DNA from 3 places in the Geodermatophilus sp. SYSU D00697 genome. Region 3 is predicted to be linked to each of the others. Evidence: riboswitches for the same ligand, from Rfam matches in the RefSeq annotation. Region 3 holds a riboswitch; each other region holds the start of a gene.
The links. Region 3 has a riboswitch for cyclic di-AMP ahead of ACI79C_RS02890 (C40 family peptidase). Riboswitches for the same ligand answer to the same signal wherever they lie in the genome.

Region 1 (3,321 bases), on a different contig from region 3:
GCTGATGCCGGAGACCCGGTTGAGACCGGCGTTGACGCCGATCGCCGTCCGGCTGAACACGTCGACGTCGCTGGCCAGGACCGACCGGGCCCCGGCCAGCCGGGCGGCGATGGCGACCAGGCCGCTGCCCGAGCCCAGGTCGAGCACCGCCCGGCCGGCGACCACCGCGGGCCGGTCGAGCACGAACCGGGCCAGCGCCTGCCCGCCCGGCCAGGCCGCGGCCCAGAACGGCGGCGCCTCACCGGCGCCCCCGCCGGCCTCCATGGCCTCCCAGAGCGCGACGACGTCGTCGGCCACGTGCAGCCGGACCTCCGGCACGGACGACGGCCGCCGGACCTGGGTGTGGGCCCGGACGAACCGGGACGGGACGACTCTCACGCCCGGCAGTCCACCACCCGTGCCCCGGGCTCCGGTCACCCGACCGGCCACCGTCGCTCCGGGCACGCCCGCCGGCCGGCGGGTCAGGGAGCGCCCGGGGGACCCGGCGGCGGCGTGCGCGGCGCCCGCCGGGGCAGGTGGTCGCGGCACCACCGCTCGCAGTCGGCCAGCAGGTTGCCGGTCGAGATCGGCCGGTCCAACGAGGCCGCCCCGGTGCGGCGCGTGCGCTCGGGCGGCCGCGCCGCACCGGAGTCGGGACCCTGCTCGACGGCGCGCCGCTCCACGCTGCGCCTCCCCGCTCTCGGCGGTCGGTGGTCCTCCACCGTCCCGCGTGTCGGTCCGGATCGGCCTCGTCCACGACGGGCCCGGCCACCAGGGTGCCCGAGCCCGTCGACGCGGAGGGCCGCACCCCTCCCTGGGAGGCGTGCGGCCCTCAGCGTGCGGCTCTGAGCAGGCAACGCGCGTCTCGGGACGCGCGCGGTGTCGGCTCAGTACCAGCCGGTGGACTGCGAGTGCGACCAGGCCCCGCACGGGGAGCCGTAGCGCTTCTCGATGTAGATCAGGCCGGCGTCGATCTGGCGGTAGCCGTCCGAGGTCTTGGCGATCCCGGTGCCGGCCCAGGTCGAGTCGAGGAACTGCGGGATGCCGTAGGCGGTGCTGGAGGGGTTCTGCGCGTTGGGGTTCCAGCCACTCTCCTTGCCCCACAGCTTCTCCAGGCAGCTGAACTGGTCGCCGCTGCCGACCTTGCTCATCGCGTAGTCCTTGAAGGACCCGCTGCGCGCCGGGGCGGCGGCCGCGGCCGGGGCAGCGGCGGCGGCAGCCTGGGCCGCCTGCGCGGCCTGCTGCTCGGCGGCAGCGCGCTCGGCGGCCTCCCGGGCGGCCTGCTCGGCGGCAGCGGCCTCGGCGGCGGCACGCTCGGCGGCCGCGCGCTCGGCGGCCTGGCGGTCGAGTTCGGCCTGGTCGGCCGCGGCCTGCGCCTGGGCGGCGCTGGCCTGCGCCGCCTCGCGCTCGCTGCGGGAGGCGGTCAGACCCTCGAGGGGCGCGAGGTCGGGCGCCGAGGCCGTGGCGGGGTCGGCGGTGATGCCGAGCTGCTCGGCGACGCTCGTCGAGGCGCTGACCGTCGCGGTCTCGGCCTCGGCGGCCGGCTGACCGGTGGTCAGCACGTTGACCGCGATGGCGCCCGCGGCCGCGGTGGCCAGCAGGATCGCCGGGCGGCGGCCCCGGGCCGGCAGCCGCAGCCGGCGACGGGGAGCGGCGGAGGGGAGCTCCGCGGTGGCGGGCTCGGCGGTGGCGATCTCGGCGGTGGTCGGCTCGCCGGCGAGGGCGTCGGCGTCGGTGGGACGCGGGAACTGCGACGTGCGGGAGTTCATGGGGGTTCGTGTGCTCCGGGGGCGTGGGGGCGCGCACGAGCCGGTCCTCAGCGCAGTGAGGTCAGCCCGCGGTGCGGCGGTCGACGTCGGGTGCCGGTGGCGGTCGGGAGGGACGCGCGGCGCCGGCGGTCGCGGGTCAGCGGGACAGGCGGGCCGGGGAGGAGGCGCGAGGTGCGCGCGGCCGGGAGTCCCTGCGAGCCGCGAGGGCCCGTGGGCGAGGCATGCGGATGCTCTCCGTTCCTTCCGTGGCCGCCTACCGAGTTAGCTGACGGGTTCGGGCGGGAAGGTGCCCTACCTGCCCTCCGAGCGGGGCTCGGCGGGCAGGACTCACCCCAGGACTGCGGTGGGTCCCCGGCTCGCGTCCACGGGAGGCGGACACGACTCGGCGGCGTCCGGCCAGGCTCCCCGGATGGGGACGCACGACCGACCGGACGCACTCACCGTAGGGGCCGTTACCGTGCCGTGACAATCCCAGGGGTCACATCGGTTGCGTGAGGTACCTCGCGCGTGCGTGCCGGCCCCGGCGGAATACCCAGGCCGTGGGACCGTTGCACCCAGCAGTAGTTGCGCTCTCAACCACCTGGAGCACGAGATGCAGTTCGGGATCTTCTCGGTCAGTGACATCACGACCGACCCCACGACGGGGCGCACGCCCAGCGAGGGTGAGCGGATCAAGGCGATCCTCACGATCGCGCAGAAGGCCGAGGAGGTCGGGCTGGACGTGTTCGCGCTCGGCGAGCACCACAACCCGCCGTTCTTCTCGTCCTCCCCCACCACCACGCTGGCGCACATCGCCGCCCGGACCAGCACCCTGCAGCTGTCGACGGCGACCACCCTGATCACCACGAACGACCCGGTGAAGATCGCCGAGGACTACGCGATGCTGCAGCACCTGGCCGACGGCCGGGTCGACCTGATGATGGGCCGCGGCAACACCGGGCCGGTCTACCCGTGGTTCGGGCAGGACATCCGCAACGGCATCCCGCTGGCGGTGGAGAACTACGCGCTGCTGCGCCGGCTGTGGGACTCCGACGTCGTGGACTGGTCCGGCCAGTTCCGCACCCCGCTGCAGGGCTTCACCTCCACCCCGCGCCCGCTGGACGGCGTCCCGCCGTTCGTGTGGCACGGCTCGATCCGCTCCCCGCAGATCGCCGAGCAGGCCGCCTACTACGGCGACGGCTTCTTCTCCAACCACATCTTCTGGCCCAAGGAGCACACGCAGCGGATGGTGGAGTTCTACCGCCGGCGCTTCGAGCACCACGGCCACGGGTCGGCCGACCAGGCGATCGTGGGCCTGGGTGGGCAGGTGTTCATGCGCAGCAACAGCCAGGACGCCGTGGACGAGTTCCGGCCGTACTTCGACAACGCGCCCGTCTACGGGCACGGCCCGTCGCTCGAGGAGTTCACCCGCGAGACGCCGCTGACCGTCGGCAGCCCGCAGCAGGTCATCGAGCGCACCCTCGGCTTCCGGGACTACGTCGGCGACTACCAGCGACAGCTGTTCCTGGTCGACCACGCCGGCCTGCCGCTGAAGACCGTCCTGGAGCAGCTGGACATCCTCGGAGAGGAGGTC
Region 2 (3,321 bases), on a different contig from region 3:
CGTGCCTGGTGCAACGATGGACGCCCGCCCGGTTGGCTACTTTACGATGTTCACACATCGGCGAGCGCTGCGGGGGATGGCCGGGGGTGGCGTGTGCGCGGAGGTCCCGACGGTTCGGCCAGCATCGAGGCCGAGGCCGGGGGACGGGTGCTCCGGCTGCGGGGCGAGGTCGACGTGGACGTCGTCGAGCGTCTCCGGCGCGAACACCCCGGCGGGCTGCCGCCGATCGCGGCCATCGAGGCCGGCGAGGTGACCTTCCTGGACGCGGCATGTGTCGCCCTGCTGGTCGAGCTGGCCCAGGTGGCCGACCGGCAGGGTCGGACGCTCGTGCTGCGGTCCGCCTCGGAGCGGGTCGACCGGGTGCTACAGCTGACCGGAGCGGACGCCCTGTTCCAGCGATCCGGATGACGTCGGCGGCGCTGCCCGGGTCGGGGCCTCGGCCGGCGGGATCGTCGCGCCCGGTGCGTCGGTGGTCTCGAGGAGGTCGCTGAGGAGGTCTCGTGTGGAGGTCAGCTCCGTGACCAGCAGCTGCCGCGCCACCGCCAGCAGCTGCGAGGTCCTCGGGTCCCGCAGCGAGTAGCGCACCGCCGAGCCCGAGCGGTGGGCGAGGACGACCTGAGCCCGCCGGAGGACCGCGAGTTGTTGGGAGAGCTGCGACATCTCCACCTGGAGCTGGGTCGCGAGTTCCCCGACGGTCCGCTCTCCCTGGGTCAGCTGCTCCAGGACCAGCACGCGCAGGGGATGACCCAGGGCCTTGAACAGATCGGCCTTCGCAGCGGCGATCGGGACATGGCGGTAGGGCACGTCCCGGACTCTACGGGCCGGTGATCGGCGGGGTCCCGTCCCCGACGGGGGTCCACCCCGGGTGGGGGAGTCGGCCCGGCCGGGGCCGCATCCCGGGGCGCGGACGGCAGCGCCCCCCAGCGGCGGACGGCAGCGACCCCCCACCCGCGACGGCAGCGACCCCCCACCCGCGGACGGATGGGGGGTCGCTGCCGTGGTGTCGGAGACCCGGGCTCGGAGGGGTCAGCCGCGGTAGTTCACGTGGACGTGGTCGAAGTGGTTCGCCGTCACGCCGCCACGGTCGGCCATCGCCTTCCAGGTGCCGGTCGGCGAAGTCAGGATCCGCTGCTGCCAGATCACGTACTCGACGCCGAGCTCGTCCCAGTGGTCGACCTGGTACTGGGCGATGGCGTCGCCGAGGGCCGCGTCGGACAGGACCATGTAGTCCAGGGCCAGCCCGGACGGGTGCCCGTGCGGGTCGACCGCGCTGCCGCGGGTGCCGCCGATGGTGATGCCGGCGGCGCCGGCCACGTTGCTGACCACCGCGTCGGCGGCCGCCTGGGCCTGCGGCCGCACGGCGCCGGCGCTGTTGGTGATCTGCGCGACCGCTGGAACAGGTGCCGGAGCGGCCACGGCCTGAGCCGGGGCGGCGGCAGCCACGGGCGCGGAGTTGCCGACGGTGCCCACCTCGACGGGCGCGACGGCGGCCTGCGCGGCGCCGGCGACCAGCAACACCTGACCGGGGAAGATCAGGGTCGGGTCGCTGCCGATGACGCCGACGTTGCGCTGGTACAGCTCCCGCCACGGCTGGTGGAACGTGGTGGCGATCCCCGCCACCGTGTCGCCCCGCTGGACCGTGTAGACGTCCGACGGGGCGGCGGCCGGGGCCGGAGCGGCCTCCGGGGCCGGGGCGGCAGCCGGGGCCGCGGGAGCGGCGGCCGGCGCGGGTGCCGGCGTCCCGGCAGCGGCCGGCGTGGTGCCGTCGGTCAGCTGCTTCCCGCAGGTCGGCCACGCGCCGATGCCCTGCCCGGCGAGGACCTTCTCGGCGATCTCGACCTGTTGCGCGGGGGTGGCGAGGTCGGCGCGGGGGGCGAGCTCGGTCCCGCCGTAGCCGGCCCAGGTGGACTGGCTGAACTGCAGCCCGCCGTAGTAGCCGTTGCCGGTGTTGATGCTCCAGTCGCCGCCGGACTCGCACTCGGCGACGCCGGTCCAGTCGTGGGTGGTGGCGGCGGATGCCGGGGTGCTCAGGACGCCGAGTCCGACGACGGTGGCCCCTGCCGCGACGGGGGCCTTGGCGATGACCTTCTTGGTCCGGACATAGCGCGGCGCACGGTGCTTGGCCATGGGTGATCTCCGATCACCGCCGGCGAGGTGAGCTGTCGGGTTCGGACGATCGGTGCCCGGCCGCGGGTCGCGGCTTCACCCCGAGGCGCGCCCGGCCGTTCGGCCGGAGCGCCGTGGAACGTGGGTCCCCCACCCCTGCCCTGAGGTTCTGGAGACGGCTACCGGTGGGCAGGGTTTGGCGGACCGGCGCCACGCTCCCATCTGCGGAACGCAGCCAAAACGTTACGTTGGGTCATGTGAACTGTCGCCGTGACGGTCGTCACGCTTTGGTGTGCATGGGGAGGACGGGCAGGTCGGGGCGAGAGACTCCGCGGACGTGCTCTCCGGCACAGCGGTCCCGGCGGCGGCACAGCGGTCCCGGCGGCGGCACAGCGGTCCCGGCGGCGGCACAGCGGTCCCGGCGGTGGCACAGCGGTCCCGGCGGCGGCACAGCGGTCCCGGCGGTGGCACAGCGGTCCCGGCGGTGGCACAGCGGTCCCGGCGGCGGCTGGCGAGCGGTCCGGCCGCCGCCGGGGGGCGGTCACAGGACCTGGTGGCCGTACATCTCCCCGAGCGGGTCGGCGATCAGCTCGATGCGGGCGCCGTCGGGGTCGCGGAAGTACACCGACACCCCGCTGTGCACCTCGTGCGGCACCCCGGCGGCGGTCAGCCGCCGCACCAGCTCCTGCCAGCGCTCGGGGTCGACGCTGATGGCCATGTGGTGCAGCCCGCCCAGCACCTCGGCGTAGGGGCCGACGTCCAGGCCGGGGAAGTCGAAGAAGGCGATGAGGTTGCCGTTGCCGATGTCGAAGAAGAAGTGCGAGGAGCCGGGGTAGTCGCGGTTCTCGATCAGCTCGGTCAGCGGGAAGCCCAGGACGTCCTGGTAGAAGCGCACGGTCCGCTCGACGTCGCTGCTGATCAGCGCGGTGTGGTGCAGGCCGCGGGCGGTGGTGGCGGGGCGCTCGCCGGCCGGCCGCAGGTACGCGGCGCGGATGCGCGCCCGCTCGGCCTCCAGTGCAGCGGGGTCGGGGGCGGTGGTCGTCATCGGGGTGCGTCCTCTCGGGTCGGGGCGTCAGCGGTCGGCGGAGGGGGCGAGCCGGAACTGCTCCCGCCGCTCGGCGGGCACGAGGTCGAGGTAGGCCGGGTGCCGCTGGATGTAGCCGCGGATGAACGGGCAGAACGGCAGGACGGCGTGGCCCGCCGCCCGCGTGGCGT
Region 3 (3,321 bases):
CGCCGCAGCTCGACGGTCCGGCGGCCGCGGTCTTCGATCAGGCTCTCCAGGACCAGTCACTCGTGACCATGGTCGTCGCTGACGGCGAACCCGCGGTGCAGTTCTCGGGGCAGATGCTCATCACGGGCAACAACGGACCTGCACGCGAGGAGAGTCGGGAGCGGAACAGGGAGACCCTGGCCGCAGAGATCGAAGCGCTCCGTGCGGAGGACGAAGAGGCCGATCTCCTCACAGCTCTGGAGGAGGCAGCGCGCAGCATCTCAGCGGTGGAGACGCCGCCTCGGACGATCGTGGTCGTCGACTCAGGCCTCTCCACCGTTGCGCCGCTGGACTTCACCCAGCCCGGCCTGTTGGAGGCGGACCCGGAGGAGGTCGTCGACAACCTGGTGGCGCTCGATGCCCTGCCGGACCTAGGTGGAGTCAGGGTCATCCTGCAGGGAATCGGCGACACTGCCGAACCTCAACAGCGGCTGAGCATCGCGCAGCGGAACAACCTCATCGCCATCTGGAAGGCGATCATCGCCGCCGCCAATGGGGGCGTTGAGCCCGAGGTCGAGGACACACAGCTGAGCCGGGAGCTCCTCGATGAGGAGCTGCCGAGAGTCACGCTTGTGCCGGTGCCCGAGGGGCCGGTCTGCGTCAAGGGAACCATCGTGCTCACCGGGGCCGACGTCGCGTTCCGGCCGGACTCGGCCGAGTTCGTCGACGAGGCCGAGGCCCGGACGGTCCTGGCACCCATCGCCGGGCAGTTGGTCGGGAACGGCGTGACGGCGACCCTGACCGGGACCACGGCGGACGTCGGTGACATCACCGGACAGAAGGACCTCAGCCGACTACGTGCCGAGGCGGTCCGGGACCTGCTCGTCGACCTCGACGTCCCGGCCGGCAACCTGACCCCTGACGGCGTCGGGAGCGAGTTCCCCGGCTATGTCCAGGACCACGACGCTGAAGGCAACCTGCTCCCTGGCCCGGCGGCGCAGAACCGGAAGGTCATCATCACGCCGTCGATCGGGACCGCGGGCCTGGCCTGCGACTGACGGACGGTGCCCCGGCCGCCCTCAGGACGGCCGGGGCGCCGCGACTCACGCGACCCGACGGGCCCCGACGTAGCTCGGCATCGAGTCGAGGTTCACGACCTTGACCGGCTGGCCGGCGGTGGAGGCGTGCACCATCTGGCCGTTGCCGATGTACATGGCCACGTGCGAGACCGGGCTGTAGAAGAACACCAGGTCACCGGGCTTGAGGTCGGACTTCGCCACCGGAGCGCCGAAGGTCGACTGCGCCCGCGAGGTGCGCGGCAGCTCGACGCCGGCCGCCCGGTAGGCGAACGTCGTCAGCCCCGAGCAGTCGAAGGCGTTGGGACCGGTGGCGCCCCAGCCGTACGGGTCGCCCTGCTGGGCCAGGGCGGTGTCGACGGCCTTCTGGGCGGCGCCGTTGGGGGCGGCGGCCGCAGCGAGGGCGACGGCGCCGGAACCGGCGTCACCGGCGTCAGCCTGGGCGGTGGCCGGAGCGAGGGTCACGGCGGCGCCGGCAACGGCGGCGATCGCGATCCCACGGAAAGAACGGCGTGCGAAAGACGTGCGTGCAGTCGTCATGGACGACGGGGTCTCCTGTTCTCCACGGCCGCCTACCGGGTTAGCTGACGGGTTCGGACGGGGGAGTCGCCCGGCGCGAGATGCGCTTCACCCCAGGGATGCGGTGGGTCCCCGGTCCGGGCGCGGCGGGTACCGCGTCCGGTTCGGCGTAGTCCGGCCGGTGTCACGCGGTTCGGTGACGAGAGGCCCGGCAGGACCGCGGACGACCGTAGGAGAGCGCGACGGCCGTCGCAGGCGGCCGGACGGTCGCGCGGCGGCGGCGTGTCCGGATGGCGACACGCCGCCGTGACCACGGAGGACTACGGAGCGCGCAGGAATGTCATGGGTGCGTTTCCGCAGGTCAGAGGCGTGGGACCAAAGTATGTGGAAGGCGGAGTGTTCTCACACGGCGTGACGTCCGTATCGCGGACAGCAGCTGGAACCCGGGGGTTGGCGCAGGCGTTGGGCGGGCACGACCACAGACGACCGAGAACGAGGAGGGACACACCCCATGGCCGGAATGATCCGGAAGCTGGTGGCGTCGGGGATCGCGGCGAAGGTCATCCAGGAGGCCCGCAAGCCGCAGAACCAGGCCAAGATCAAGGAGTTCATCGCCAAGATGGGCGAGCAGAACAAGAAGCGCGGCGGCGGCAAGGGCTACGGCCGCGGCCCCGTCCACTGACGGCTCCGCTGGGGAGCCCCCGCCCGGCACCGGGCGGGGGCTCCCGGTGAGCACCCACCGGGTCGCGGTGCTCGACGACCACCAGTCCGTGGCGGCCGAGTTCGCCGACTGGTCCCGCGTCCCCGAACCGCTCGACGTCGTCGCCTTCGCCGACCACCTCGACGACGAGGACGCCCTGGTCGAGCGGCTCGCCCCCTTCGACGTCGTCGCCACCGTGCACCTGGTCCTCGGCGAGGGCACCCGCGGCATCGTCGGGCGCGCCGAGCTCGGCCGGATGAAGCCCACCGCGATCCTGGTCAACACCTCGCGCGGGCCGGTCGTCGACGAGGCCGCCCTGGTCGAGGCGCTGTCCGACGGGCGGATCGCCGGCGCCGGCCTCGACGTCTACGACCGGGAGCCGCTGCCCGCGGACTCCCCGCTGCGCAGCGCGCCGCGCACGGTCCTCACCCCGCACCTGGGCTACGTCACCCGCCGCGGCTACGAGGTCTTCTACCGCGAGGTCGTCGAGGACGTCGCCGCCTTCATGGCCGGCTCCCCGGTCCGGGTGCTCGACCCCGCGTGACCGCTGCCCGGCGCGGGTACTCCCGCGGCATGACCGAGGGCAACCTGACCGGCCGGCCGGCCGGTGGCGTCAACGAACCGACCGACGGGGTCCCGGGCACGCGTCCGGAGGAGGACCTGGTCGGGCCGCCGTCGCAGCAGGAGGAGCCGCGCGCCGCCCGGGACGGTGAGATGTCGACCAACCCGGGCGAGAGCGCCAGCGGCGTCCCGGACACCGACCACCCGCTCGGCGGCCGGAACGGCTGACCTCGCGGCTACGGCCGGCCGGCGTGGGGGACGTCGACCTCGGTGGCCACCAGGACCGCCTCGCGCACCGGCGCCCGGTTGTGCTCGTAGAAGTCCGGCGCGCAGCACATCAGCAGCGTGCGGCCGTCGTCCCCGCCGAGCATGCAGGCGTAGACGCCCAGGCCGGACGGCGCGGCGACCTCGTCGAGGACCTCCCCGCCCTCGGCCACGCGGACCACCCGGCCGCCGACCGCGTCGGCCGCCCAGATCCGCCCCTCG

Region 1: it holds a riboswitch for cyclic di-AMP, as region 3 does, so the genes downstream of both, ACI79C_RS15895 (aggregation-promoting factor C-terminal-like domain-containing protein) here and ACI79C_RS02890 (C40 family peptidase) in region 3, are expected to answer to the same signal.
Region 2: it holds a riboswitch for cyclic di-AMP, as region 3 does, so the genes downstream of both, ACI79C_RS10275 (LysM peptidoglycan-binding domain-containing protein) here and ACI79C_RS02890 (C40 family peptidase) in region 3, are expected to answer to the same signal.

Annotation. Positions count from the first base shown of each region.
Region 1 covers NZ_JBJGYV010000017.1:80,886-84,206, reverse strand. The annotation lists gene ACI79C_RS15905 (class I SAM-dependent methyltransferase) at 1-378, opposite strand, end outside; gene ACI79C_RS15900 (hypothetical protein) at 462-662, opposite strand; gene ACI79C_RS15895 (aggregation-promoting factor C-terminal-like domain-containing protein) at 867-1,748, opposite strand; cyclic di-AMP (ydaO/yuaA leader) riboswitch at 1,984-2,132, opposite strand; gene ACI79C_RS15890 (LLM class flavin-dependent oxidoreductase) at 2,341-3,321, shown strand, end outside.
Region 2 covers NZ_JBJGYV010000009.1:87,062-90,382, reverse strand. The annotation lists gene ACI79C_RS10285 (STAS domain-containing protein) at 94-408, shown strand; gene ACI79C_RS10280 (ArsR/SmtB family transcription factor) at 364-804, opposite strand; gene ACI79C_RS10275 (LysM peptidoglycan-binding domain-containing protein) at 1,027-2,127, opposite strand; cyclic di-AMP (ydaO/yuaA leader) riboswitch at 2,130-2,291, opposite strand; gene ACI79C_RS10270 (VOC family protein) at 2,648-3,151, opposite strand; gene ACI79C_RS10265 (GNAT family N-acetyltransferase) at 3,179-3,321, opposite strand, start outside.
Region 3 covers NZ_JBJGYV010000002.1:194,446-197,766, reverse strand. The annotation lists gene ACI79C_RS02895 (OmpA family protein) at 1-1,037, shown strand, start outside; gene ACI79C_RS02890 (C40 family peptidase) at 1,083-1,520, opposite strand; cyclic di-AMP (ydaO/yuaA leader) riboswitch at 1,609-1,754, opposite strand; gene ACI79C_RS02885 (hypothetical protein) at 2,086-2,256, shown strand; gene ACI79C_RS02880 (NAD(P)-dependent oxidoreductase) at 2,303-2,818, shown strand; gene ACI79C_RS02875 (hypothetical protein) at 2,815-3,063, shown strand; gene ACI79C_RS02870 (SMP-30/gluconolactonase/LRE family protein) at 3,072-3,321, opposite strand, start outside.